DNA from 3 places in the Thalassospira sp. MIT1004 genome. Region 1 is predicted to be linked to each of the others. Evidence: riboswitches for the same ligand, from Rfam matches in the RefSeq annotation. Region 1 holds a riboswitch; each other region holds the start of a gene.
What was found. Region 1 has a riboswitch for cobalamin ahead of cobU (bifunctional adenosylcobinamide kinase/adenosylcobinamide-phosphate guanylyltransferase). Riboswitches for the same ligand answer to the same signal wherever they lie in the genome.

Region 1 (9,756 bases):
CCATTCACCATGATCCTGCACATGCCGTTCCAGTAACAATTCGGCTGATTTCCACCCCAATTGCCATGCCGCCGGGGTCGGGATCGTGCGCGTATCGACCGAATAGAAATTCCGCCCGGTCGGTAAAACATCTGGCCGCCCGCGCGTTGGCGCCCCCGATGGCCCCGGTTCGACAAACTTGCCCGCAAGACCGCGCAGCAATCCGGCAATCTCTGCCTCGCCACAGGTTGTCACCGCCGGACGAATAGATATTTCGATATCGGAAAGAACTTCAATTGTCCGCTGCCATGCCTGATCCGCGACCACCTCCCCACGTACCAGATCACGCGCCAAAAGCTCGATCCGCTCCACCGTATCGCCCATGGTACGCCACGCACCAACGTCATATTGCGCAAGAATTTCGGGCCTAATTCCTGGCCAGAATTCGGCAAAGGCACAATCAAGCGGATCAAAATCGGGATCACCAAGGATATCGGCGGCCAAGGCCCGATGAAGTGACGCCTTCGACCCCTCGCTCGCCCCGCGCGGCAATCTTGCCAGTGCGACCAGAAGATCGGTCAAAAGATCGCCTTCCGGTGCCTTACCAAAGATATGCAGACCATCGCGGATCTGAAGTTCCTTCAACTCGCACAGATAGTTATCAAGCTTGGCAAGCGCGCTTTCCTCGTCCTCGTCCGGCTCAATCCCGCAATCGCGGTCAAGCCCGATGCGAATAGCAAGCTCAAGGATGTCACGCTTCAGGATGATCAATCTGCGTGGATCAACTGCTGCTGCGTCGTAATATTCATCAACTAGCGCCTCAAGATCCTTAAGGGGTCCGTAACTCTCTGCTCGCGTCAAAGGCGGGGTCAGATGATCAAGGATCACCGCCTGTGCACGGCGCTTGGCTTGTGTGCCTTCACCCGGATCATTGACGATAAAGGGATAGAAATGCGGTGTCGGGCCAAACACGGCTTCGGGGAAGCATTCTTCCGACAGCGCTAATGACTTGCCCGGCAGCCATTCCATATTGCCGTGTTTGCCGAAATGAATGACTGCCTGTGCCCCGAAATGATGGCGCAGCCAGATATAAAACGCGAAATAGTTATGCGGCGGCACCAGATCGGGCGAATGATAGCTTTCAAGCGGATCGATATTGTATCCGCGTGCCGGTTGCAGCCCAACTACAACATTGCCCATCGGCAGGATCGAAAGGGCAATCGCCGACCGATCTGGCAGATAAAACGGATCACTTTCCGGCTCTCCCCAGGCATCCGTTACCTGCTGACGGATGCGTGCGGGCAGGGCGGCAAATGCCGCGCGATAATCGGCAACCGGGATCGTCACACGAACGGTGCGATCCGCCAGCGACTTGAAATCATTCGTCGGTCCGGCCTTGACCGCTGCGATCAGGTCATCGCCATTTTCCGGCAGCTCATTAATCCTGTACCCGGCATCCTTCATCGCCCGAAGGGTTTCAATCATCCCGGCCGGTGTATCAAGCCCCACACCATTGCCAAGGCGCGCATCCTTGTTGGGATAATTGGCCATGATCATCGCAACTTTGCGCACCGGGGCATCCGTCTTGCGCAATTTGACCCAATTGGCCGCCAGTTCGGCAACAAACGCCACCCGATCGCGCACCGGGATATATTTGACCAGATCAATCTGCGTCAGGGCATCCTTGCCCGCCGATCCCTTGAACGACACGGCGCGCGATAAAATACGGCCATCCACTTCGGGAAGTGCGACATTCATCGCAATATCCCGCGCGGCAAGGCCGTTCACCCCATCCCGCCACGATGCTTCACCACCGCCAGATAGCACCACCTGGAAAACCGGTGCATCGACAACATCAAACGGCCCATCTTTTCGTTCCACACCCGGAACGGAAAGAGAGAAGCCGGTGGTGTTCAGGATCAAATCCGCACGTGTTGACCCCAGCCATTCTTCAACCAAGGCCGCCGCAACCGGGTCTTTGAGGCTGGCAACAAAAACAGGCAATGGATTGAGGCTATTACCCAACAACTCCTCAACCAGCGCATCAATTACATCCAGATTACCAGCCTGAATTAATGCACGGTAGAAGATGATCGAGACAACAGTATGATTTTGTTTCCAATTCTGTTCAATTTCTTCGAGATTTGCGGTGATTTTCCCCGGCCAATAAAGGCCTGCCTTGACCAAGGGTGCCGCCGGCTTCCAGTCCCAACTGACAGACGGGTTCAATTTTTCATATATAAGACGCAGTAAATGTTCAGCATTTCCCGGACCACCTTCGATCAGGTAACGCCAGATTTGCTGATACGTTGCACCCTTTACCGTCGATAACGACAACAGTTCCGCATCGGGTTGATCGTCACCTGGCAACAGTACCAACGGCACGTCGTTGCGACGGGCCAGTTCGACCAGCTGTTCGATCCCGTATTCCCAATATCCCCGACCGCCCAGAATGCGCACGATGATGAATTTGGCATCGGCCAGAACATCGTCGACATAAAGATCGACCGACATGTTGTGGCCCAACTGCAAAAGGCTTGCCAATCGCAGCGATGGTGTCACATCACCAAATGCCGAAGTCAATCGCGCCTGCGCCCCCGCCAGACAGGCAAGCTCGGACTCTGCCGCCGACAGGATAACGACATCGCCCGGGCTTTGCCCCAGATCGACGGCTTCGCTTCCATCGGTAACAAGTCCAGGCTGGGCGGCAAGCAGATGCATCGGAAATGTCCGTTTCTTTTATCGTGTGCTGGTTCAAGATCATCCGCCCGCACAACGTTGTCGACCGGATGATCTTACAATTTCAAAACGTCACGATGCCTTGATTGCCGCTTCGATGGCACCGCGATCCAAGCCATGCAAGCCGATCACCACCAGTTCCGACCGGCGCGTTTCGGTTTCGGCCCACGGCCGGTCGAAATAACGCTGGAACCTCTCACCAACGCCCTGAACAACCTGGCGCATCGGCTTGCCGGGAATATCAAGAAAACCCTTGATCCGTAGGACATCGAACTGACGCACGACATCAATCAGGCGTTTTTCAAGTACGGCCGCATCGTCAACCGCGTCAAGTGACACGACAAAGCTTTCAAAATCGTCGTGGTCATGTTCGTGACCATCGTCATGATGTGAGGGGCGGCTATCAAGATCGTCTTCGGCCGCCGCTCCAAGTCCCAGCAAAACAGCATTTTCGACCTTCGAATGCGCGGTCGCGATGATCTTGACCGATGGGCGTTTCAGCTCGGCCCGGATATCTGCCTCTACCTTGGCAATTTCGGCAGCGCTCAGCAAATCGGTTTTGTTCAGAACCACCATATCCGCACAATGAAGCTGCTCTTCAAACAGTTCCTCAAGCGGGCTTTCATGATCAAGATTATCATCAGCCTCACGTTGGGCCTGAACCGCATGATGATCATGGGCAAACAGACCGTCGCGCAATGCCGCCCCGTCCAGAACAGCCACCACACCATCTACCGTGACCCGTGAACGGATTTCCGGCCAGTTGAACGCCTTGACCAACGGTTTTGGCAATGCCAGTCCTGACGTTTCGATAACGATATGATCAGGCGGCGTGTCGCGATCAATCAGGCCCTTGATGGTCGGCAGGAAATCATCGGCCACCGTGCAACAGATGCAACCGTTTGCAAGTTCGACAACGTCGTCCTCGGCACAACCCGATATGCCACATCCATTAATCACCTCGCGGTCCACGCCCAGATCACCAAATTCGTTGATGATCAGCGCAATCCGCTTACCCCCGGCATTTTCCAGCATATTGCGGATCATCGTGGTTTTGCCTGCACCAAGAAAACCGGTGATCACTGTTGCCGGAATTTTTCCAAGCTGTGCCATATTCAATTACCCTTAAATCTATGAATTCTGATCTATTTAACCGACATCGGAATGCCCGCAACCACAAGCGTCACCTGATTGGCAAGCTCGGCAATCCGTTGATGCAATCGTCCGGCATGATCACGAAAGCTGCGCGCCATGGCATTTTCCGGCACAATCCCGAAACCAACCTCGTTCGAAACCAGAAGAACTGGGATATCCAGCCCCGGCAAAAGGTCGCAAAGCCGGTCAAACTCGGCCCCGATATCGCGATCTTCCAGCATCAGATTGGTCAGCCAAAGCGTCAGGCAATCGACCAGAACCGGTTTACTGCCGTCGTGATTGCAGGCAGACAGGACAGCGCAAAGATCAAGCGGTTCCTCAATCGTTTGCCACATTTCGCCGCGCGATGATTTGTGAAGTTCGATGCGATTTGCCATTTCCTCGTCCCATGCACGACCGGTCGCGACATAAATACCGCCGCCTGCATGGTTGATCCGGTTTTCAGCAAACCGGCTTTTGCCCGATCTGGCACCGCCAAGGATCAGATGGATCCCGGCAAGCTGGCTGCTATCAGCCATATTCTGGGTCATACCCACTTTCCTTCGCCTTGACCTCCCACCGAGGCCGGATTGCGTTACCCCATATCCTTACGAACAGGAATACCGATGGCTGGTTTCCTGGCTGCGGGCATGAAAGCAATCCGCCTTCCCGGCATGTTGTCTGCAAATCAACATTACCGGTGGCTTGTGACATCACATCACCCGGATCACCCAACCCGTTACAGTTGCGGGGGCAGCACCGGCATCACACCGGTTTCCCATCACCAAACGGCAGCGCCGAACCTAGCAGCTTTACCCCCACGACCAAAGCCCAAACTCCGACCTAGCCATAAGGTCAGTATTTGTAAGAATTGACTGCTTGTCGGCGGTTATTCTTTAGGAGAACATAATTTTGTCACGATGGATCAGAGCCGACAAAAGCCGCCCGCGTGACCGCCGGACATTACAAAACAAACAAAGTCCGGATGCCGAAACCGCAAAGGGTTTCGGAAAAACTTCTTGGGGTTAATTGGAAATTTGCTGATCAAATGGCAATTCATGAACAAATTCAACGAATTCGGAATCTGAAATCAACAACCTGGCAGACCGTATCACGCGAAGACATGTGGCGCGGGCTGCTGGATAGATTGAGCTATAATGATCAATCCTTTCCCGAATTCCTGCAACATCATGCTGTAAATGGTGAAATATCATTGGCGCGTCGTGATGTTCGAAACATTTATGCCAGCCGCCCGACCTGTGGTGTTGTCGCGACCATCATTTGGTCGCATGCGCGTGGCATCCGCGTAAATGCGCTTTCTCTTCTGGTCCGTGACCTGACGAAACTCGTAGAATTGTTCGAAAATGACGATTTCGACGAAGATCAAATGTCACTGCTTCTGGGCCAGCCCGGGATATCCATCCCGACCGCCAGCAAAATGCTTTCAGCCTGTGGCAAGAAATACAAAGGCAAACCCGCCGCCATCATCGACGACACGATCATTCAGGTTATCGAAGCACCGGAATTTGCATCCGACTTTACGGAAATCAACGAGCTTCGCGGCAAATCGCGCAGTCGGCCTATTCCCTACTACGAAGCCTATCTTGACGATGTCGCGTCAATCTGTGGCAGATACGATGTCTCTGCCGATATGGTAGATCGCTTTTTGTCGGAATATGCACTTGTCGATGCGCAGGAAACCGATCAACGGAAATCCGCCTGAAAACTGATACCCTGTGTGGCATGTCATTCAAGCCCAACAGGGTATCGGCAACTGCACAGCCCCCTTTAATCAGTAACGCAGATTAACCCCGGTCACCCGCCAGCCCGGTTGATCGACGCCGGTTATATGTTCGATCCGGGTCACGCCAAGCGTATCGATATGAAATGATAAGGCCGCCTCAAGCGACAGACCAAGCGCATTGGCAAGGGCCGCGCGCACCGTCCCGCCGTGAATAACGGCCACAATATCGCGCCCGGCCCAATATCTTGTCAGCCGGTCAAATATTGGCCCAACCCGTTCGACAACGTCGCTGAAACTTTCCCCATTCGGAGGATGCTGGCGCGCGAAATCGGTCCAGAAACGGGTGGTTTCCCCTTTGGGCAGATCATTCCAGTGTTTCTTTTCCCATGCGCCAAAATGCTGTTCGGCAAAGCCGGTTTCACGCGTCGGCAGGATGTTTTCATCCATCAGCTCAAGAAGTTTAAGCGCGGTATCAAGCGTGCGCGAAAGGTGGCTCGTAATCCAGACCGCGTCGTTTGGCAAATGGCGCGACAGGGCGCGCAATGCCTTTTCATCGGTAAGATCAACCGGCATGTCGCTTCGGCCATAGACAAGCCGTTCCGGGTTGAGAACCGGCGCATGGCGAACAAGCCACCAACGGGTTGTCACTGCTTTGTCCATTCTTCCCCCAAGGAAAAATGCGGTCGAAAAATACGACCCGGGTTTGGGCTCCGTTTTAAACGGTCCTTTTCATGATCTTATCATCAGGCAATCTGAAGTATCGCGATAAATGCAATACCGACAAGCAGCTCGGAGATGATTTGAGTCATGCCCAGCACATCGCCAGTATGGCCGCCAATCTGATGCCGGGCGATCCATCCGACAACCGATGCCCCGACCATCATGGCTATCAGACACATGAACGCGGTCACCGCACCCGCAACAATCACCACCAGAACCAAGGCGATGGCAATACCCGCGCTCACCACTTTGATGTCGGGTCGTCCGGCACTTTTGCCAAGACCATCTTCACGAGCCGGATCAAACACATAGGTCACAATCGGCATCGCCGCGCGCGATAGTGTCGCCATCACAATCAGGATGGCGGCCATGCTGCCACTTTCACCCGCAGCATCCAGAAGGGCGATGCGCATCGCTAGGCATAAAACAAGCGCAACAACACCATAAGTGCCGATCCGGCTGTCGCGCATGATTTCAAGCTTGCGTTGACGGTCCAATCCACCGCCAAATCCGTCGGCACAATCGGCAATGCCATCCTCATGCATCGCCCCAGTCAACGCGATCAGGGTAAAAGTCGCGACAATGGCCGTAATCATGACATTGCCGGTCAGAATCTCGATGACGTAGGCCGGAATGATCGCAATCCCGGCCATGAACAACCCAACCAGCGGCCAGCACCAAACTGATCGTGCCATCGCATGCGCGCTGAAGTCACATGGAATGAAAACCGGTATCCGGCTTAGCAGGGCAAGAGCACGCCAAAAATCAGCAAGCATCCCCTTGGGGGGGGCTTCAGGCTCAGGTTCTGATTCAGATCCGGTTTCTGGCTGTTTGGCATCAACTTGATCATCATCAAGGTTTTGCAAATTCATTCCGGTTTGATTATGATCATTGTTCACGGGTGTGTTCCGATATTCGAACTGGCATTTTGCACGCAATCAGACTAATCATGGGCGCGACAGAAGCCAAGCAGAAGACGCTTTGCATCCTTGTCCGCCAGCCGGAGATTTTCCATGTTCGATCCCAAGCATCCCCCCCAAAGTCTTGATGAAATCCGCACCCTTATGGCCCAATTGCCCGGTGTCGATGCAGAGTCACAGGCAGCCGTAAGTACGCGCGAGCCACAATTGACCAAGCCCGCAGGCGCGCTCGGCAGGATGGAAGATATCAGCCTTTGGCTGGCAGGGTGGCAAGGAAATTCACGACCGAACATGACACGCCCGCGTGTCACGGTCTTTGCCGGAAGCCACGGCGTCTGTGCACAGGGCGTGTCGGCATTCCCGGTCGAGGTCAACCAGCAGATGGTTGAAAACTTCATCAATGGCGGTGCGGCAATCAACCAGATCTGCAAAACGGTTGACGCGGAACTGCGCGTGATGGAAGTCGCCCTTGAAATCCCGACCAACGATTTCTCGCAAGAACCCGCCATGGATGACGAAGGCTGCGCCGAAGCAATGGCCTTTGGCATGAGCGCCATCGAAAAGGGGATTGACCTTTTTGTGCCCGGTGAAATGGGGATCGGCAATACCACCTCGGCCGCCGCCATTGCCTATGCCCTGTTTGGCGGTGAAGCCGCCGACTGGACCGGACGCGGCACCGGCATCGACGATGAAACGCTTAAACGCAAAACACGCGTGGTCGGGGATGCCATCATCCTGCACAAAAATCAGTTCCATGATGCATTCGACGTTCTGCGCTGTGTCGGCGGACGCGAAATTGCCGCGATGGCCGGTGCCATTCTGGCCGCACGTTACCAACGGGTACCGGTTCTTCTTGATGGATATGTTTCCTGTGCAGCCGCGGCAATCCTTGGCACTATTCGCAGCGATGCCCTTGACCATTGTCTGGTCGGGCATATTTCGGCCGAACCGGGCCATAAACGACTGATTGAAAAGCTTGGAAAACAGGCACTTCTCGATTTTGGCATGCGCCTTGGCGAAGGATCGGGTGCAGCCCTTGCCATTCCGCTATTGCGGGCATCGGCGGAATGCCACAACGGCATGGCAACCTTTGTCAAGGCAGGTGTCACAAGCCGCGACGCGTAATCGTTTTGATTTCGGAATTAAAAAGATACCGGCCGTTTGCTGGCGTTATTTTTTGGTGCGCTCGCTCAGCAGATGCTCGACATGGCGACCCTGGAACATGGTGATATTGATCGAATGACCAAATTTGATCGCCCGCTCATCATCGCAGCGGCACATGATCACGCGCGTATCGCCTGATTGCGCCACAGCTTCGCGCATGGCGTTGCCGTGCTCTTCGTCCAGATTTTCCATTTCCGGGTCCCAGATCATCTTGATCATATCAACGCCAAGCTTGTTGCGGTTGATATAGGGCAGCGAAAGGTGGCTGATCCCGTCAATACAAATCCGGTAACCACGATCGCGGCAGAAATCACGCGCAAAAAAGAATGCGCCAAGATCGGCAAAGATATCGATCTTTTGCAGTTCAAGCACGATGGTTCCGCGCTGACCTGCCTTGACGTTGCTGTCAAATGTCAGGAAATCCGGCGACAGCAGGGTCGAAACATTCAGATTGATACTGACCGAACCGGTCACCGATGCATCATTGCTGCGTGTCAGCAACGACAACATGCGACGATCAAGAATTTCCGTCAGATGCTGAAACAGCCAGCGATTGGACAAAACATTGACATCGGGCAGCAGTGTTTGCTGCAAATCCTTGATCGAAATGAACAATTCGTGAAAAACCGGCGTCGGGTTCGCATCACCGACAACCGCACAAATCGCCTGCCTGCGCATCAGGTTCGAAAGATCGGCCCTGCGCAATGCTTCGTCAATACGCCCCAGTATTTTGGGTGTCAGCGGTGCACGATCATCTTCAAGCATCGGGCTGTCGTTGTGACGCTCGGCCGCCTTGCTGACCTGACGCGGACGGTTGGCGTTTGAGCGCACAAGCGTTTGTGTCAGATGCAGGAAATCCTTGTATTGCTGTGCGACATCGAAATAGTCGGTAAAGGTCGCAGGCGCACCGCTTTCATCCTTGCCGTCACTGATCAGCGGATCATCATTGAAAAGGAATTTGAGCCGGAAGATGACTGCATTGACCTCGTCAATCTCGGCCGCATCAAAGATGAAAATCAGATCCTGATTGGACAGCGTGAAAATACGCCCGGTCACATCAGGAACGATTTCTTCGAATGATGCAATTGCCGTCCGGATATGATGATCGCGCCGGTTGAACGGCAGCAGCTTTGAAAAATGCACATGAACCGCCCCCACGCCATCCTTGCGACGCTCAAGACGGCGCACATAATCGACCAAAAAGGCTTCGGGTGAGGGTAACGTGCTTTCAGACATACAGGATGACCAGATTTTCCAATGTGCAACGCGCGGCGAAAGTCCCGATTGAAATACAATAGTTCGCGGGCCGTTAACAGCTTATGTATTTATCATTGTGACAAATTGAAACCAAACCCG
Region 2 (9,756 bases), on a different contig from region 1:
TCGCAATCGAAACAAGGGCAAGGAACAAGCCAAGGCCAAGGCCCTGCGCCAGCAGCTCCCAATTGCGCCAGATGACGCTGAAATTGAAATCGTAGTTCAAAACGGTTCTTCCCGGATGCTGCTAGGTTATTTGTATTCGACGGGGAAGCCGATCTGCGGCACCGACAGTTCCGTGCCGAACCAGGTTTTGAAGCTGTCGGCGTAGAACGGGAATTCAACACCGGTCATACCTTCGTGCAGAACCGTGTTTACAAAGTTCAGCCAACGCTGATCGCCCGGCTTCACGCCACAGGAATAGCTTTGCGGGTTCCAGCCATATCCGGCGTCATGGTAACGGCCCGGGTTTTTGACCATGAACCAGCGCAGTGCCGACTGATCAGTTGCGGCGGCATCGGCACGCCCGGAATTCAGCGCCTGATACATCAGATCCACACTGTCATACTGATCGACTTCTGCCTCTGGCAGGGCAGCGTGAACCATTTCTTCGGCGTAGACGTTCTGAAGAACGGCAACGGTAACGTCCGATCCAGCAGCTTTGAGCGCCTCGTAATCGGCGTAGTCGCCGCCTTCCATCTGCAACAGACCAACGCCTTCACGGTAATAGGGGATCGTGAATTCGATCTGCTGGGCGCGTTCGGCGGTCACCGTCATGAACTGGCAGGCCAGATCGACCTTGTCGGTCACAAGGTTCGGGATACGGGCATCGCCGGATTGCTGGACATATTCGATTTTATCGGGATCGCCAAACAGGGCCTTGGCGACAAGGCGGCCCATATCAACGTCAAAGCCCTTGAGCTTGTTATCCGAGTCAATGAAGTGCCATGGCGGGTTGGTCGAGCCGGTCCCCAAGATCAGGTGACCACGATCAAGGACCTGCTGAAGCTTGCTGGCTTCCTGTGCAATGGCCGATCCGGCAGTTGCGGTCATAAGCGCCGCGACTGCGATTGTTTTTAAGAAGGTCATGTTTGTCTCCGCTGATGAAAAGAGCCAACCGTTTTTGATGAGTCCCGGTTAATTCCGTTATACCGGAATTAATATCGTTGTTACGGATTTAACTTGAAACCAAAATCTAGCCATGTCAATTCGCTTTTGCGAAACCCGCAGTTTTCCTTGGCTTTCGAAATGTAGTGACCTCGGCACCCGGACGATCTGATGTGAGGACTTTTATGGAAGTGATGACCTGTGCATCCTGTCAGAGCAGGGCGTTTTCCGAGTATTTCTGCGCGAAACGGCGAACAAGAACATGGAGAAGATCGGGAGTCGCAGCGCGCGAGGTAGCAAAAAAGAATTCGGCCGCTATCACGAGATGCAATAGCGGCCGACTTTCGATAATTTTCTGGAGTAGCTTGCGCGGCTGAGGGATCAGCGGTTGCGCAGCGCGATCAGCAGACGAAGGCTGTTAAGCGTCACCAGAACGGTTGCACCGGTATCGGCCATCACCGCCAGCCAAAGTCCCGTCAGACCGGTGATGCTGGTGACCAGAAAGACAGCCTTAAGCCCCAGTGCCAACCCGATGTTTTCGCGGATCACGCGGCGCGTGGTGCGGGACAGCTTTACCAGATTAACGACATCCGACAGCCGGTCCTTGACCGCCACCGCATCGGCGGCCTCAAGGGCGATGTCGGTGCCCCCGCCAATTGCGATGCCGACATCGGCCGATTTCAGCGCCGGGGCGTCGTTGATGCCATCACCAACCATGGCAATCGATCCCTTCCGCACCGGATCATTGCGCAATTCGGCCAGCACGTTCAGCTTGTCTTCGGGCAGAAGCTGCGCCCGGTAGTCCATACCAAGTTCACCCGCCATGCGTTTGGCAACGCGTTCGGCATCACCCGTCAGCATCACCGGGCTGATGCCCAAGGCGTTCAGTTTGGCAAGCGCATCCCGGGCATCCGCACGCGCGGTATCCCGCAGCGCAAGTGCGCCAATGACATCGCCATCACGCAGGATGACAACGGCCGTGCTGCCGGCGTCTTCCTGTGCGGCAAGCCAATCGGCAACTTTGGCAGCCGGTTCGATATCAAGGCGTTTGGCCGCCCCGACGCGATAAAGCGTGCCATCAATTCGGGCTTCGACCCCGGCGCCGGCGATCGTACGCGCATCGGTGATTTCCGGCAGATCAAGTTTCTGTTCCGTCGCGGCATGAACCACCGCCTTTGCCAGCGGGTGGGAGGTCACGGTTTCAAGCGCGGCAGCAATCGCAAGCAGCCGGTCCTCGTCCATATCGCCCACCGACATCATTGCCGTCAGCTTTGGCTTGCCTTCGGTCAATGTGCCGGTTTTGTCAAACGCCATGGTACGAACCGCCCCGATGGCCTCAAGCGCGGCACCGCCTTTAACCAGCAGACCAATTCTGGCCGCACGAGCCAAGGCCGACGTGACCGCCGCCGGGGTGGAGATTACCAGCGCACAGGGGCAACCGATCAGAAGCAGGGCCAGCCCGCGATAGATCCATTCTTCCCAGCCCTGCCCGAACAGGACCGGCGGAATGACAACCGTCAGGGCGGCAAGCGCCATGATGATTGGCGTATAGATACGGGCAAATTTGGTAACGAAACGCTCGACCGGTGCCTTGTGCTTTTCGCTTTGTTCAACCAGATCGATCACACGATCCAGCATGGTTTGCCCTGCCGCACGGGTTACGCGCAGGCGTACGGGCCGATCGGTGACAATGGCACCGGCAAAAACCTCGTCCCCCGGTTCAGACGGGACGGGCACGGATTCACCGGTCAGGTGGCTGTTGTCAATTTCGGCGGCCCCGTCGGTCAGGACACCGTCGGCCGGAATACGTTCGCCTGGACGGACTTCGACAATATCATTCAGTGCAAGCGCGGACGGGGCGACCGTTTCAAACACATTACCCGATGCCGAAACCCGCCTTGCGGTTTCCGGGGCCAGTTTCATCAGCGATTTAACACCGCTGCGTGCCCGACCAGCGGCAATGCCTTCAAGGCTTTCGCCGATGGCAAACAGCAGGACGACCATACCGGCTTCAAGACTTTCGCCGATCGCAACCGCGCCAAGAACCGCGACACTCATCAACAGTTCGATGGAAAAGAATGCGCCGCTTGCCGCCAGACGGAACGCCGTTTTCATAACCGGAAATGCTGCGATGATCGAGGCAATGGACATTGCATAAGCATCGGTGACCGGAACCAGCCAGCCAACCAGCCCGCCCAGCATAAGCCAGGCCGCCGCCCATGCAATTTCGTCCCCGGCTTCCGGCCAGGGGGCCAGTTTGCGCAGCAGGGATTTGTCACTGGCATCGGTATCTTGCGACGCGGCATTATCCGTCGCAGCCGGATTGGCAGAGCCACAGGAACCACCAGCGCAGCAAGCGGCTTCGGATGATTTCGCCGCCCCCGGAATTACCTTTTCCTTTGCCGGATAACCCAGTTTGGTCAGCATCGTGCTGATATCGGAACGCGTTTCGGCACTGTCGTCGCGAAGACCCAGCGTCACCATTTCGCGCATCATCGATACATCAACACATTGCACGCCATCACGTTTGGAAAGCGCGGTTTCAATTTTCGCCACACAGGACCCGCAATCCATGCCCGATACAGCCCAATGACGATGCGAAATGCCGTCGCGATGACGAGCCAGCACATCGTCAACCGTGCCCTGTTCCCTGCCACTCAGTTCGGATTGCGCGTGCAGGCCATCGGCGGCAGCAATAAAGCTTTGCCCCGGCACGGCGTCGTTCAGAGCCGCAATCAGCGATGACTTGCAGCTTTCACAATTTCCAATGGCCGGGAACTGATCCCATTTTGCGATGACGGACATTCTGGACCTCGCCAACATTCAAATTTATATTCATGCGTTATATTCAAATAACAATTCATATGTTGTGGAGTCAAGAACATTCAAATCATGATTTGAATGTTATCACACACAATGCCCGACGCCCCGAAAAAGTTGATGAATTACGCCAGCACTGCGGCCATAGTGACCACCCGATTTAAGAACCAAGGCCAACCGCCCTATGCCCCGTATTGTCATTTGCAAAACCTGCCAGCCAGCACCCGATGCTGATCCGGCCTCAAAGGTGGATTTTGTCGATGCGGATGGTTTTGCGCGGCAGTTAGGCACGGCACTTGATCAGGCGGAATTGCCCGAAACGTTTGAAATCACGCAGGTTGACTGCATGGGATCATGCAGCGACCCGACATCGGTTGCGCTTCAGGGAGCCGGACGGGCAAGTTATCTTTTTGCCGGATTATCGGCGCGTCACGACATTGACGATATCATTGCCACCTGCCGGGAATATCTGAACGCCCCGGATGGATGGATCGAAGACGCACGCGGCTGCGGACGTCTTCGATTTTGCCTTAAGGCCCGTATTCCAGCACTTTGATTAAGGTTTAACCGAAACTCTCATGGTCTTACGCAACGGTTTATCGCCAACAGCAAGCTGGCTGTGATCATTGGCCGTCAGCGTGACCGTGACCTCGTTATCGCCCGCCGGAAGATCTGCGATATGAAGCCACGGGCCATACAGGCGGGCAATCTTGGTGCCGTTAACATAGACATGGGCATGCCCCTCGCCCGGGATATGGGGACTGCTGGCATGTTCGGGGGCAAAACGGAAATTCTGCACCAAAAGATGCAGGTTCCAGCCACTGACCGGATCGGGCGCAATGGCAACATCAAATCTTGGCACATCAACGGCATCGGGCAGGGAAATGGTGGCATCATGGCTGGCATGGGCACCGGTCAAATTCATCGCGCCATGTGTGTCATCATGCGTACTTCCGCCGTGCGCCTGCGGATCAGAATGATCATGACCGTCAAGGGTGATGCCATTTCCCGCCGCGACCAGAAAGCCAATCCCGCCGCCAAAAACAAGCCCGATCCCAAAAAGGGCAAGTGAACGTGACATTTCGTTTATCCAGACAAATCAATGAAAGAAAACAGGCGCGGAATATACCGCGCCTGATCGATTGCGTTTACGCTTCCCGGTCGGCTTCACGCCGCCAGAAATGCCCGGCAAACAAGCCGGTCAATACCCAGGCCACCGCCCCGATACCAAAGGCACGCGCAGCAAACAGCGCGCCAAGTTCGGTCGGCACAGGACCGGTGAACTGATCGGGTTCAGGTGCACCGATAACATGCGGCGCCAAAAGCAGAACAACCGCCGCCGCCCACGCGAGCCAGTTCCGACCAAAGGCGATCAGCCAAACCGCAAGTGCCGCGGTTGCCACCGTCGCAAACCACCAGATTTGCCGTTCATAGACATCGGCCGCGGCAACACCGGGCACCTCTGGCGCCAAGGTGAAACCCGGTGCAAAATGCACGATGACAAAACCGGCAATGCCCCAGATGATGCCATTGCGCGCCGCCACCACATGACCACGGTTTTCGGCAAAGGCCATGGCCGCCACCAGTATAAGTGCATACCCGGTATAGACCAGCATCGTGAACAGGACGCTTAGCCCGTCACGTAGCGGATCAATGCCACCGACATCCTGATGCGCGCTAACCGCGTCACCGCCGAAATGCACAAGGGCACCGGTTTCATACAGCTCCGCATGCAGCAAAACGGGCTGCACAAAATACAGCTGTAGCAGGGCCGCAATAAGCCCCGCTGCAGCACCAGCGAACAACGCGCTGGTTACTATGCGTGTGAACATGACTTAGTGGCAGGGGAAGCCGGTCGCGTGGCGCACATCGTGTGCCGCGTCATGAAGCAGGTCCGCCTGAACGTGGCCGGTGACAAATACAACGGCAAGGCCAAAAACGGCGCAGGCAAGGATCGGCAGAAGAACGGATTTTTTCGAAGCGGCAAATGCCGCGGTCTGCGTGGTCATAGAAATCTCCTTTGCTGTCACACCCGACAGTCGGTTCGGGTCCATGCCTGGCAGGTCTCCTGGCTTGCGGGTCATCATGCGTCGCCGACCTTCCCTGCTTTCGCAAGTGGTATGATGGCGGGCACTCGTCGCATACAGTCGCGGGGGCGGCTTTGGCTTTGGCCGTAAAACAGACGGCTTTCCAAATTCCCTCTTCGTTTCCCAACCCCGAGCAGAGCGGGAAAAACCAAGCCATTCGTTTATGACGGTAATTTGGCGCAAGTGCAATGTGAAAACCACGCAGGCCGGGTGATCATTCGTCGAACATATTCGCCCGATTGTCGATCCGCCCCCAAACCCCGGGGCAGAAGGCCTAATCGTGCGTGACGTGGGCAAAGACGTCCCGAACAACACGGGAAATATGTTCGTCATCAATCTGATAGAAGATATGACGCCCGTTTCGTTCCGATGCCAGAATGCGCTGATCGCGCAACTGACGCAGATGATGACTGGTAAGCGATTGTGACATACCTGATGCCTCGGCCAGTTCGCCGACGGTTTGCGGTTTTTCCATGCAGCGCAGAACAAGCTGCAACCGCCCGGCATCCCCCAAAAGCGCAAAGATTTTTGCCGCCGCCTCGATATCGGGCAGCGACAGGTTATGACCAGTCGCACGCGACGCGTCACGCGTTACGGCTTCCCCCTGTTCGGTGGAAAGGCCAAGACGTGCGGCTGTATCGCATTCCTGACAATCGTCGCCGTTTTCATCCCGGGCGATCACGGGACGCGTCGGGGCAATTTCGACTTTGCGGGAATTTGTTTTGCTTTGTGACATGCCCCTATTTTCCATGCCCTGAATGACTTGGCAAGGGGACTTGATCGCGGTTGCCATGGAACCCCGGCCATGAGGAGGCGTTTCATGGACAAGACACCATCAAATGTGCCCCTGAAACCGAGGAGAAACAGCGATGCAAGAGCAAACTGCACTTGATCTTTTTAATCTGCAGCAGTCGCGCGATAGCTGGGAAAAGAATGTTGCCGGTTATTGCAAGGACAACAACATGCAGGTCGGCAACCTGCCCAAGGAAGTTTCCGGCCCATATGACGAAATGAACGAGGCTTGGGAAAAGCTTAAATCCGAGGGTGAAAGCGCAAGCAACGCCACCGCGCAGCAATTCCACAAGGCAACTGCAAAGCTTGAAAAGGCATGGGACAACATGGTGGGTAAATGACCGGTTTCAGGTCCGGCAACCCAAATGCCCCAAAATCGCCTTTTCATTGCAAATCGATGACATGATTACACGCCAGATTGAACCTGTCTGGAAAAGCAAAAGGAGGCTCCCATGACAGCCCGTCCCCTTCCGGAGCACGCCAAGCTCCATCAGGAATTCAAGGATTGGGAGTTCGGCCTTGCTGCACATTGCAAGGAATCCGAAGCCGGGCTTGAACAATTGCCAAGCGAGGTTGTTCAAGCGTGGGATGACATGGATGCCGCCTGGAGCGAGATCAAGGATCATAGCGGTGATATCCCGCAAGAATCCCTGCAGCGTTTTCGTGAAGCCAAACAACGTTTGCAAGGTGCGTGGGACGCGATGATCTCTTCCAAACGGCATTAACGACGCCGCGCTGGAAGCAGCCAGACTTTTTCGTCTCCCTCTCTTCCCTGGCGGGTTTTCCTCCCCTCCCCGCCATTCCTCCTGCAGCCGGGTGTTTCAACCGCCCCGGCTGCATTTTTTTTGTCTGAATTTTGGCCGGGCATCGCCCGCCTGACGATCAAAGCGCGACTACGGACAAAAATCCGGATTGACTCATTTCGATAAAAAATTCATGTTTTACTTTAATTAATGAATTTGATTCGTCATTAAAATGTCCCCCGATTGTTTCCGAATGGAGCCCCGTCATGTCCGACACCCTGAAAAATGTCCGCACCGTCAGCCGCATTCTTGGCTGGGTGTGCCTTATCGGCGTTGTTTTCGAAATCTGTCTCGTGCCGCTGATATGGCATGTCGATGGCTGGGTTGATACCAGCGCCAGCCAGATGACCATCAGCATTGAAGAATTGCGCGCCCTTTCCGGATGGCAGAAATATGCCGTGATGGCATCGATGATGCTGCCGACACTTGTTATGGCCTATGGGCTTTGGCGATTGCGCAAGATGTTCCTGTCCTTTGCCGAAAACCATATTTTCCAGCCTGCCCCGATTGCCCATCTGAAAGCATTTTCCGTGGCCCTTATGGCGCAAACCCTGATCAAGCCGCTTTCAGGCGCACTGACATCCGTACTGGCAACCATAACCCGCCCTGAAGGCGAAAGGATGCTGTCTATCGGGCTCAGCGATGCCGAGGCCAGCACCCTGTTTCTGGGCGGGTTGCTTTTGGTGATTGCTTGGGTATTGGGAGAAGCCACCCGGATCGAGGACGAGAACAGGAGCTTCGTCTGATGGCGATCATTGTCCGGCTTGACGTGATGCTTGCCCTGCGAAAGATGAAGTCCAAGGACCTCGCCGCGCGGATCGGGGTGAGCGAACAGAACCTGTCGCTTCTGAAATCGGGCAAGGTGCGCGGGGTCAGGTTTGAAACACTTGCCGCAATTTGCCGGGAACTTGATTGCCAACCCGGTGATCTTCTGGAATTCGTTGCCGACGACCTGTAAGCTCTTGTGATCATGACGGCCCGGTTAACACGGGGCGTCCTTCATAAGAAACAAAGCAGCCTGTTTAACGGCTGTTATCAGGGAAGACGTGAATGGAAAACAAGGTTGCCCTCGTAACAGGTGCCGCACGCGGCATCGGACTCGCCACCACACATCTTTTTATCGAACAGGGCTGGCAGGTTGCGATGATTGACCGCGACAGCGCGGAACTTCGCAGCGCATGTCGCGATATCGCAAATGCCAAGGCATTTGAATATGACGTATCGATCCCCGAACAGGTCGATCTGATGATCGACGAGGTCCTGACCGAGTTCGGACAGATTGATGCGGTCGTCAATAATGCCGGGGTTGCCGATTTCCTGCCGATCCATGAAACTGATTTCAGCGCGTGGCGCCGGATCATGGAAACCAACCTTGATGGGGTCTTTCTTGTTTCGCAGGCGGCAATCCCAGCGCTCAAGCAGACCAAGGGTGCGATTGTCAATATCGGCTCGATTTCCGGGCTTCGGGCATCAACCCTCCGGGTGGCCTATGGCACATCGAAGGCCGCTGTCATTCATCTGACAAAACAACAGGCGATCGAGCTTGGTGATTTTGGTGTTCGAGCCAATTGCGTCTGCCCCGGCCCGGTCAAGACCAAGCTTGCCATGGCTGTCCATTCGCCGGAAATCATATCAGCCTATCTTGATGCCATGCCGCTTGGCCGGTATGGCAGCGAACGCGAAATCGCCGAAGTGATTGCGTTTCTATGCTCCGACAAAGCGAGCTACGTTACCGGTCAGGTGATCGCCGCCGATGGCGGGTTTGAAACGGCTGGTGTCGGGCTTCCGGCCCTTCGCAAGGCTGCCGAAGAATAAGCAATTACAGGCGATCACCTTTGGCTGAATGCGCAAGCTTCATTGCACAAAAGTGTGATCGCTTTCCCTTCTTCCTGCGTATGGCAGGGAAACGCCACCACTCAAAGGTATTTCCTTGCCAATCGAATTTGCCCTTCTCGTCCTCAATGCTCTTTTCTGCCTTGCATTTCCGTGGGTTTACAACTGGTCCTATGGCAGGCAGGTCGGTGGCAAACGCCTGATGGGCAATCGCGACAACCTGCCCGAACGGCAGGGCTTGGCCGCCCGCGGCCTTCGTGCCCATCAGAACCATCTGGAAAATCTGGTGCCGTTTGCGATCATCGTTCTGGTCGCGCACGCCATCGGTATTTCAAACACTGTCACCGTGGCTTGCGCGGTTGTCTTTACCATCGCCCGCCTTGCCCATACCGGGTTCTATTTTGCCGGAATCACGCGCGTTCCGGGGATCAATGGCGTGC
Region 3 (9,756 bases), on a different contig from region 1:
CTGGGATCGACATCAAACGCACCGCCGGTGACCACAAGCCCGTCAATCAGATCGAGCAGATCGGGAACCAGTTCCACCTCGTGGGGCAGGGGCATGGGAATGCCTCCCGCCGCCGTGACCGCACCGGCATAGTTTTCACGCAGCGCATACCAAGGAAATTTGGAATAGCCACCGGGTTCCTCGGAATCAAGGGTAATGCCGATGATCGGTTTTCTGGCACTCATGTTCTGTCAAATCCCGTTGGTGGTGGCAGTTGGTCGCTATGTTTGCTGGCGATGCCATGAATTTGGCCGGAAACTAACCCCGGTGCGTTAGAAGGGCAACGGCAATTCACGCATATGTGCAATCGGTCGCGATCTTATCACCGCTTGACCGATCCTTGCACAGATTGCAATCTCATATGCTTAACGCCCGATAAAAAACAAAACAAATCAAACCCGCAATGTGCCTGTTGGGGGCAATTGCTTTTCCGGGATGGAAAACAGATCATGAGCGCAGACAGCTTTATGGATATGGCGCTAGATGAGGCGCGCGCCGCCGCACGGCGCGGCGAGGTGCCGGTTGGCGCTGTTCTGGTCGATGCCGACAGTGGCGAGGTGCTGGCACGTGCCGGCAACCTGACCGAGGAACTCAATGATCCGACAGCCCATGCCGAAATCCTTGTGATCCGTGCCGCTGCCGGGGCCAAGGGCGAACCGCGCCTGCCCAATTGTGATCTGTATGTCACGCTGGAACCCTGCCCGATGTGTGCCGCCGCCATTTCATTTGCCCGCCTGCGGCGGGTTTATTTCGGGGCCTATGATCCCAAAAGCGGCGGCATCGATCACGGTCCGCGCGTGTTCGAAAGCACAAGCTGCCATCACCGCCCGGAAGTTTACGGCGGGATTGGCGAGGTCGAGGCGGGCAAGCTTTTGAAGGATTTCTTTGGGTCGCTACGCTAAGCCCCAAGACCAAAAGCAAAGGTCCGCCAATTTGGCGGGCCTTTGATCTATTCTCTGGTCTGCCCCCGAAGTCCTGGCAAATGCTGGAACATCCAGGTTTCGCTAAGCGGCGCATCACCACGTTTCAGATACATCCGCAAATCAACCGGCTCATTGCCCTCGACTTTAAGGTCAAACGCCGCACGCCAGATGCGGGTATCCATGATCGGTTCGATCTTGGTGCGGACAATTTCCCCGCGCGAGGTTGAAACAATGACTTCCGGGAACTCGCCATAGGCCAGGGTTCCAAGGATTTCCCCCTCGAACTCGACCGAGAATTTCAATTCGTCCTTCGGGCGGGCCGTGCCGGGATTGCCACCGCGGCCCATACGGGTGGCGGTCGCATGGGCAAGCTTGTCCATCGGGAACGGATTCTGTGCCTGCCAATACAGGCGATAACGGAACTGATAGCTGTTGCCTGCCTTGGCCGGGGCATTTGGCACCCAGAAGGCTCCGATATTGTCATGAATTTCATCGTCGGTCGGGATTTCGACAAGCTGCACGGCCCCGTCTTCCCATGCGCCAAGCGGTTCGACCCACAGGCTGGGGCGGCGGTGATAACGCACACCGTCAAGATAATGGCTGACTTCGCGGTCACGCTGCATCAGGCCAAAACCACGCGGGTTTTTATCGCCGAATGCCGACGTGCGGATGATTTCCGGATTGTTCAACTGACGCCAGATGCGTTCGCCATTTCCGGTCCATAGCTCCAGCCCGTCGCTGTCATGGACTTCGGGACGCCAGTCAAAGCGGAACGATTTGTTCTGTTCGGAATACCAGAACATGCTGGTCAGCGGTGCGATGCCAAGGCGTTCGATATCCTTGCGCAGGAACAGGTGTTTTTCGACATCCATGGTCACACCTTCGCCGCGCGTCAGATAGAACCGGTAGGCACCCGTGATGCTGGGGCCATCCAGCAGGGCATAGACCGTGACCGGGGCATTGGCCGATTTCGCCGGTTCGATATAAAATTCGCGGAAATCGGGGAATTCTTCGGGCTGGGACGTTGCCGTGTTGACCACAATACCGCGCGCAGACAGACCATATTGGCCTTCATCGCCAATCGCACGGAAATAGGACGCGCCAAGAAACGCTGCCCAGTCCTGTGTTTTCCAGTCATCACGTTCGACATTTTCATGCAGACGGAACCCGGCAAAGCCGCTGTTTTCCGAAAGCTTGCGCGCGATGCTGTCTTCGGGCATGTCGAAATAGTCCGGCGTATAAACCACTTCGCGCGATTTGCCACCGTCAACCAGATGCATGTGAACCGGCTTGGCGAAATACATGCCGAGATGAAAGAAGGTCAGCGGGTAGGTGCCCGAACCATCGGCGTATGGTGAAAATTCGCGCTTGTAATGCAGCTTGCCATGAATGTCGTAATCGATCTTGCCGACAATTTCGGGATCGGGGGCGACAGGCGGCTCGTAAGGCGATTTTGCCATGGCTTCGGCGCGTTTGATCAGGGCGTCAAAGCTGAAGCTTTGCGGTTCGCCAAGATCAAGTTTTTCGTTCGCGGCCGAGGCACCATTGACCATCGACATGCCCGGCAGGATCAGCCCGGCAGCGGCCATGGATTTCAGAAATCGTCTGCGTTCCACAGAAGTCGTCATCAATCAGGTCCCGTTAATTTAAGATGTCCGGAACTATACCGGACAGTGTGGACGTAATCGGGATAAAACATGGCGAATTCAAGATCGTAATATCTGCGTTTTTCGCATGGCGGTATGCCAGATGTCTGCCTAAATAAACTTGCAATCATTGAAATGGCGAGGTCGCCATCGCAGAAAGGCATGTTCATGCAGCAAACCGTTATGGGAAAGCCCGGGCAGAAAGCCATTTTCCACGAGGCGGAACAGAACGGTCTGCGGCTGGCGATCAAGGGGCGTCTGGTCGCGCTGATCCTGATGGGGGTCTGGCTTGTGGCGTCGCGGTCGGGTGACCCGTTACGTGCCATTGAATATCTGATTGCGCTTGGTGTCTTTGCCGGGTTTGGCATCATCCATTACCGGATTATCGGATCATCCTATGACCGGAACTGGATCAAGTATCTGTTCATCGCGCTTGATATCGGGTTCCTGTCGCTTCTGATTGCGACGCAGCCGGTTTTTGACAATGTCGATCTGCCCCAGGCGGTCATTTTCCGCACGCCGATCTTCCCATTCTATTTTATCGTTGTTGGTGTTGCGGCGTTCAGTTTTTCGCCCGGCCTTGTTTTATGGGCCGGTATGTGTGGGGCGGCCGGGTGGCTTGGTGCGTTTCTTTATGCCATCCGCGATATGGATCAGACCTATGACTGGCAGGATATCGGCACATCTCCCGATACCCAGACTTTTGTGACCTATTTCTTCAGCCCCGATTTTATCGGTGCCTGGAGCCGCGCACAGGAAGCCCTCTCGCTGGTTGTTGTTGCCATTCTGATTGGTCTGGTCATGTGGCGTGCGCGCCATACGGTGCGCCGCCAGATCGAGGCGGAACAGGAACGTAGCGCCATTTCCGACATTTTCGGACAATATGTGCCGCCCGCCGTGGCCGAGGCGCTGATATCTAAGCGCGGGTCACTGGCCCCGGTCGAGCGTGAGGCAACCATCCTGTTTGCCGATCTGGCCGATTTCACCAAGCTGACCGAAACCATCGGCCCGAAAGGAATTGTCGAGGTTCTCAACACATATTTCGATGCAGTGTCACAGATCATTAACCGTCATCATGGTGTGATTACCCAGTTTCAGGGCGATGCGGTACTGGCGACCTTCAATGTCCCGGCCGAGGACCCCGATCATGCCAGATGTGCGGTGCGCGCCGCACGCGAGATTTCCGATCTTGTGCAAAGTCGGGATTTCGCTGGGATCCATGTTCGTACGCGTATCGGGATATGCACCGGGACGGTGATTGCCGGCAGTGTCGGCGGGGGTGGGCGTCAGAACTATACCGTGCATGGCGATACGGTAAATATGGCGGCCCGATTGGAAGTGATGAACAAGGAACTGGGAACCGACGTTCTGATTTCTGCAACGACGGCACAGTATCTGACCGCAGAAGATTTTCGCAAGATCGGGCAGATGGATGTTCGCGGACTTTCCGAACCGATTGATCTGTTTACCTTTGCCACGGCTGATGAACGGAATGTCGTGACTGGCAATGTGCCCGTTACAGCGACCTGATTATTGGCAAAGTTTTCGCGCATGAAAATGAAAAAAGGAACGGCATCCATTCGATACCGTTCCTTGCGGGTTCTGCGCCGGGTTAGCCGGTGCAGCGGGGCTTTTAAAGCCTGAATGCTATTGTATGGGCTGGCGATACATCACCATTCCGGCGTGATACAGAACACCGTCTTCGAAATATCCGTCGGCGGTAAAGCCGGTATCATCCCAGTAATCGATATGATTACCGGAAATTTCATAACGTCCCTGATAGGCAGACGGGCGATTGCCGCGCGCCTCGTCATAACGTCCGTTGGCCAGCAATTCCTGACGGATATTGCCATCAGCCGTGACCCACATGCCAACATAGGGATGCGGGTCGTTCGATGTGGTTGTGGACATGACGGTATCCTCCTGTGCGGTGGCGGTGCTGGAAAACAGCATCAGAAGACTGGTGATAGAAGACGCAAACATATGACGTGCCATGCGGGCCTCCTTGGGCGGTACGGATCAATATGCCGATGCGGTCGGGCGCACGATGATCTCGTTGACATCGACGCTTTCGGGCTGGGCGATTGCGTAAAGCACCGACCATGCAATGGAAATCGGGCTGAGTGCGGTTTTGCGCAGTTCACCGAGAAACCCTTTGGCATTGTCATCGGTAATGTCGTTGCCAAGTTCTGTTTCGGTAACGCCCGGCGAAATGGTGGTGACGCGGATATCTCGGCTTTCCTGACGCAGGCCATCGGAAATCGCCCAGACGGCATATTTCGTGGCGCAGTAAACGGCGGCAGTCGGGGATACCAGATGTGCGCCAATGGACGCGGTATTGATGATGTGGCCGCTACCCTGTTCCTTGAACAATGGCAGACCAGCAGCAATGCCATTCAGGACGCCGCGAATATTGACGTCGATCATCTTGTTCCACTCGTCAATTTTCAGTTCGGCAAGCGGCGACAGGGGCATGACACCGGCATTGTTGAAGATCACATCAACGCGGCCATAGGTGTTTTTGGCGAAATAGATCAGTGCTTCGACGTCGTCGGCATCGGTGACATCAACCGCGCGACATGTGGCGGTGCCGCCTTCGGCCTCGATTTCGGCGACGATGGAATGAAGCTTTGCCGTGCGTCGGGCCGCAAGAACGACCTTTGCACCGTTTTCGGCCAGAAGTTTTGCCGTGGCCTCGCCAATCCCGCTGCTGGCACCGGTGATAACGACGACCTTGTTTTCAACATTGTTGGACATAAGCGACATGACATCCTCCTTGTCTGGATCATGGCGCTTACTGTGATTGCAAAGGGCGGCCTGATGAATACACAGAACTCTTGATCAATTGCCTGATTCTCCAGGCAGGGTGAAAACCGCTTTTCAGGATGGTTCTGGTTGCTATAGTTCATATTAGAGAAATAAAGGAGTTTGGTGATGCCTGTGTTTGAAGAGATGTCTGAACTGATTGACAGATACTGCGAAGGCGAAGGTGTTGCCGAGACGCCGGTAAAGGCGGTGCATCTGTATCGTGCGACCGGGCCGTCGATGAAAGTTCCGACAATCTACAAGCCATGCCTTTGCATTATCGCGTCAGGTGCCAAAGAGGTCACTCTGGGCGAGGCGGTTTTCAGTTACGTGCCCGGAAAGTATCTGGTGGCGTCGGTCGACCTGCCGATTGTCGGCTGTGTGACAAATGCCAGTGCAGCACTTCCGTATCGCAGCTTGTCGATTGAACTGGATGGTCAGATGTTGGGTGATCTTGTCACCCAGATTGATCTTCAGGTCGGCTCGGCATCCGAAAGCGATTGCGGGCTTCATGTCGATAACGCCAGCGATACCTTACTGGGTGCCGTGATGCGCCTGTTGCGCCTGTGTGATGAGAAAGACGATATTTCCGTGATGGCGCCGATGCTTCTGCGCGAAGTGCATTATCGCCTGTTGCGCGGCCTTCAGGGGGCCAGGATTGCACAAATCGGAATGGGCGGCAGCAACATGCAGCGCATTTCCAAGATCATCCGTCTGATGAAGGACGATTTTGCAGCACCACTGCGGGTCGATGATCTTGCGGCACAGGCAAATATGAGCCCGTCCTCCTTCCATCATCATTTCAAGCAGGTAACCTCCATGAGCCCGCTTCAGTATCAGAAACGCCTTCGCCTGACGATGGCGCGCCAGATGATGCTGACGGAAATGAAGGATGCGGCGACCGCGGCCTATGAAGTCGGATATGAAAGCGCCTCACAGTTCAGCCGTGAATATGCCCGCATGTTTGGCGCGCCACCGATGCGCGATGTCTCGGCGATCCTTGGGCGACTGGGCGGCGATGGCACGGCGGCTGCGAACGCCTATTGAAAATTGCAATCATTGCGATTTATTCGCAATTGGCTTGACCGGCCTTTGTGACTATGTGACACCGATAGATGTCAGTATCCGATAAGGATAAAGGGAATTCGAAGCCGTCCGTGAAGACGGTTAACCGAAGCTGCCCCCGCAACTGTAGGCGGTGAGTGTTTCCTTCTGAAAGCCACTGGGATATTTCCCGGGAAGGCAGGAAAACACAACGACCCGCGAGCCAGGAGACCTGCTGACATGAATACGACGGACCGGGCGGGGTGCCCCGGAGGATGTCGGTATATGTCACCGTTCCGGGCGGGCTGAAAGCCATTGGACCGCCCTTGGATCCCGGCATTTCCCGCCATTTTTCAGCACTTCAGCCAGTCCCTTGACCATAGTAACTTTGATGTTATGTTATAACATAACATTTATTGGTTTGGTATGTCCGGTCAGGAAATGAAATTCCGGATCGACATATCCATGAAAGGACGCAAAGTGATTGAATTGAACAAAAAGGTTTTTGCAGTCGGGGTGTTTGCTGCAGGACTGGCTTCTTTCGCACAATACGCATCTGCCACGGAATATCCGCTTACACTGGAAAATTGTGGTCGAACCCTGACCTTTGATCAGGCTCCGAACCGTGTCGTATCGCTTGGCCAAAGCAGCACTGAACTGCTTTATCTTCTGGGACTGGCGGACAGGGTGGTCGGAACGGCCGTATGGCTTGGTCCGGTGCAGGAACAGTTTCTCGACGTCAACGCCACCATTCCGCGTCTGGCAGACAACGATCCCAGCTTTGAAAGTGTGGTCGGCCAGAAACCCGATATGGTCGCAACCCAGTTCCAATGGCATATCGGCCCGAATGGCAAGGTCGGAACGATTGACCAGTTTGCTGAACTTTCAATCCCGGTCTATACCGCACCAGCCGATTGCGTCGGTAAGGACAACACCACGGGCGGTGACGGAACGCGGATTGATGCCTTTTCGATGGATCAGATCTATCAGGGGATAGCCGACCTTTCGAAAATCTTCGACGTCGAGGAACGTGGCGCAGATCTGATTGCCGATTTCAAAGCCCGCGAAAAAGCCGCACGTGAAAAAGTCGCCGCCGTCAACGGCAAGGGCATTTCGGCCCTGTTCTGGTTCTCCAGCGCTGAAATCGATGTTGATCCGTTTGTTGCCGGGCAGAAAGGCGCACCGGCCTATGTCATGTCGATCCTTGGTGTGGAAAATGTCATCGACAGTGACGATGAATGGCCCACAGTTGGCTGGGAAACCATCGCACGAACCAATCCCGATATCATTGTGATTGGCAAAATGGATCGTCGTCGTTTTCCGGCCGATGACTGGGAACTTAAAATGCAGTTCCTGAAATCCGATCCGGTAACCCGTCAGATGAATGCGGTCAAAAGCGGAAATATCGTCGTCATGGATGCCCAGTCGATGAACCCGACCATGCGGACAATCGAGGGCATTGAAACGCTGGCCAAGGCAATCGAGGCGTTCGAGGCAACCCAGTGATCGGGCCAGTGATCAAACCAGTGATCGGTAACGTCATTTCCAGCCCCGTTTTCATGAAACGCATCAGCGTGGCATTTGCCGCGCTGATGTTGCTGGCTGCGGTCCTGGCGGTTGCCGCATCGGTGGGTGAAACAGCAATCCCGGTGGGTACGGTGATCGATACGATTGCCAATCATTTATGGGATGCCGGTCATCCGGTGGATGCGATTGATGCCGGTATTGTCTGGAACTATCGGCTGAGCCGCGCGATTGTTGCTGCAAGTTGCGGGGCGGCTTTGGCCGTTTCCGGCGCGGTCCTGCAGGCGCTTTTGCGCAACAGTCTTGCCGATCCCTATCTGCTGGGCATTTCAGCCGGGGCATCGACCGGTGCGGTCAGTGTCGTGATCCTTGGTCTTGGGGCCGGGATGCTTTCCCTGTCACTTGGCGCATTTATCGGCGCGGTGGCGGCATTCGCCTTTGTGACCCTTCTGGCATTACAGGCCGGGCGCGGCACGGGGGCGATCATTCTGGCAGGGATTGCCGGATCGCAGATGTTTAACGCACTTACATCCTTCATTGTCACCAAATCGGCCAGTGCCGAGCAGGCGCGCGGCATCATGTTCTGGCTTCTGGGCAATCTTAGCGGCGTGCGCTGGCCCGATGTGTGGCTGGCTTTACCCGTGGCTCTTGTCGGGCTTGTCGTGTGTCTTTGGCATGCACGCGCACTTGATGCCTTTACGTTTGGTCGTGAATCCGCCGCATCGCTTGGTGTGCCGGTCAGGCGGGTTTATGCGATCCTGATTGTCGCAGCCGCGATGATGACCGCGGTAATGGTCAGTATTGTTGGTTCCATCGGTTTTGTCGGGCTCGTGATCCCGCATGCCGCGCGCTTTTTTGTCGGAACGCGTCATGGGCTGCTATTACCGCTATCGGCATTGATTGGCGCACTGTTTCTGGTCTGTGCCGATGTCATCTCACGCGTGATCGTTCCGGGGCAGGTTTTGCCAATCGGGGTGATTACCGCCCTTGTCGGGGCCCCGGTCTTTGCCCTGATCCTGTGTCACGGAAGGATTTTGCGATGAGTTTGGAACTGCGCGATATCGTCTGGTCTGCCGGTTTTCGCAAGATCATCAAAAATGTCTCCCTCCGGGTGGAACCGGGCGAGTTTCTGGGCCTGATCGGGCCGAATGGATCGGGCAAAACCAGTTTGATGTCGGTTTTGGCCGGTATTCGTCCACCTGATCAGGGGCGTGCGATGCTGGCAGGGCAGGACATGAAAAAGCATGGTCGTCGCAAACTGGCCCGACAGATCGGTTTTGTCGAACAGCAGGCCGATACCACCGACCGCCTGACCGCGCGCGAGGCGGTGGCACTGGGACGCACACCTTATCTCAGCATGCTGTCGCCTTGGTCGGAACGCGATGATGCGATTGTGGAACGTGCGCTCGGCGATGTTGACATGACCCATCTGGCCGACCGGTTCTGGCATACGCTTTCGGGCGGTGAAAAGCAGCGGGTTCATATCGCGCGCGCACTGGCGCAGGAACCAAAATTCCTTCTGCTGGATGAACCGACAAACCATCTGGATATCCGTCATCAGCTTGGATTGCTGGAACTGGTGCATGAATTACCGGTGACCGTGGTGGCGGCCTTGCACGATCTGAACCATGCCGCGATGTATTGCGACCGGATTGCCATGATGCGTGACGGGGAACTGGTGGGGATCGGCAGTCCTGCCGATATTCTGACGACCCAAAATCTGCGTGATGTGTTCGGTGTGGATGCCACCATCGAACATGGCCCGAACGGGCAAT

Region 2: another riboswitch for cobalamin. It lies ahead of BC440_RS14560 (CbtB domain-containing protein); the one in region 1 lies ahead of cobU (bifunctional adenosylcobinamide kinase/adenosylcobinamide-phosphate guanylyltransferase).
Region 3: another riboswitch for cobalamin. It lies ahead of BC440_RS01290 (ABC transporter substrate-binding protein); the one in region 1 lies ahead of cobU (bifunctional adenosylcobinamide kinase/adenosylcobinamide-phosphate guanylyltransferase).

Annotation. Positions count from the first base shown of each region.
Region 1 covers NZ_MCAO01000033.1:473,452-483,207, reverse strand. The annotation lists gene cobN (cobaltochelatase subunit CobN) at 1-2,700, opposite strand, end outside; gene cobW (cobalamin biosynthesis protein CobW) at 2,791-3,831, opposite strand; gene cobU (bifunctional adenosylcobinamide kinase/adenosylcobinamide-phosphate guanylyltransferase) at 3,864-4,403, opposite strand; cobalamin riboswitch at 4,463-4,687, opposite strand; gene BC440_RS13795 (hypothetical protein) at 5,000-5,575, shown strand; gene BC440_RS13790 (histidine phosphatase family protein) at 5,645-6,256, opposite strand; gene cobS (adenosylcobinamide-GDP ribazoletransferase) at 6,340-7,092, opposite strand; gene cobT (nicotinate-nucleotide--dimethylbenzimidazole phosphoribosyltransferase) at 7,330-8,361, shown strand; gene BC440_RS13775 (hypothetical protein) at 8,407-9,636, opposite strand.
Region 2 covers NZ_MCAO01000042.1:111,767-121,522, reverse strand. The annotation lists gene BC440_RS14590 (amino acid ABC transporter permease) at 1-100, opposite strand, end outside; gene BC440_RS14585 (transporter substrate-binding domain-containing protein) at 127-963, opposite strand; gene BC440_RS14580 (heavy metal translocating P-type ATPase) at 1,363-3,786, opposite strand; gene BC440_RS14575 (DUF1636 domain-containing protein) at 3,986-4,357, shown strand; gene BC440_RS14570 (hypothetical protein) at 4,358-4,882, opposite strand; gene BC440_RS14565 (CbtA family protein) at 4,950-5,633, opposite strand; gene BC440_RS14560 (CbtB domain-containing protein) at 5,637-5,810, opposite strand; cobalamin riboswitch at 5,842-6,056, opposite strand; gene BC440_RS14555 (metalloregulator ArsR/SmtB family transcription factor) at 6,163-6,624, opposite strand; gene BC440_RS14550 (hypothetical protein) at 6,758-7,021, shown strand; gene BC440_RS14545 (hypothetical protein) at 7,133-7,405, shown strand; gene BC440_RS14540 (DUF2975 domain-containing protein) at 7,690-8,229, shown strand; gene BC440_RS14535 (helix-turn-helix transcriptional regulator) at 8,229-8,441, shown strand; gene BC440_RS14530 (SDR family NAD(P)-dependent oxidoreductase) at 8,534-9,298, shown strand; gene BC440_RS14525 (MAPEG family protein) at 9,414-9,756, shown strand, end outside.
Region 3 covers NZ_MCAO01000002.1:117,211-126,966, reverse strand. The annotation lists gene BC440_RS01325 (gamma-glutamyl-gamma-aminobutyrate hydrolase family protein) at 1-224, opposite strand, end outside; gene BC440_RS01320 (nucleoside deaminase) at 489-941, shown strand; gene BC440_RS01315 (glucan biosynthesis protein D) at 989-2,590, opposite strand; gene BC440_RS01310 (adenylate/guanylate cyclase domain-containing protein) at 2,771-4,138, shown strand; gene BC440_RS01305 (Atu4866 domain-containing protein) at 4,256-4,603, opposite strand; gene BC440_RS01300 (SDR family oxidoreductase) at 4,628-5,365, opposite strand; gene BC440_RS01295 (AraC family transcriptional regulator) at 5,543-6,460, shown strand; cobalamin riboswitch at 6,516-6,712, shown strand; gene BC440_RS01290 (ABC transporter substrate-binding protein) at 6,923-7,963, shown strand; gene BC440_RS01285 (iron ABC transporter permease) at 7,972-9,024, shown strand; gene BC440_RS01280 (ABC transporter ATP-binding protein) at 9,021-9,756, shown strand, end outside.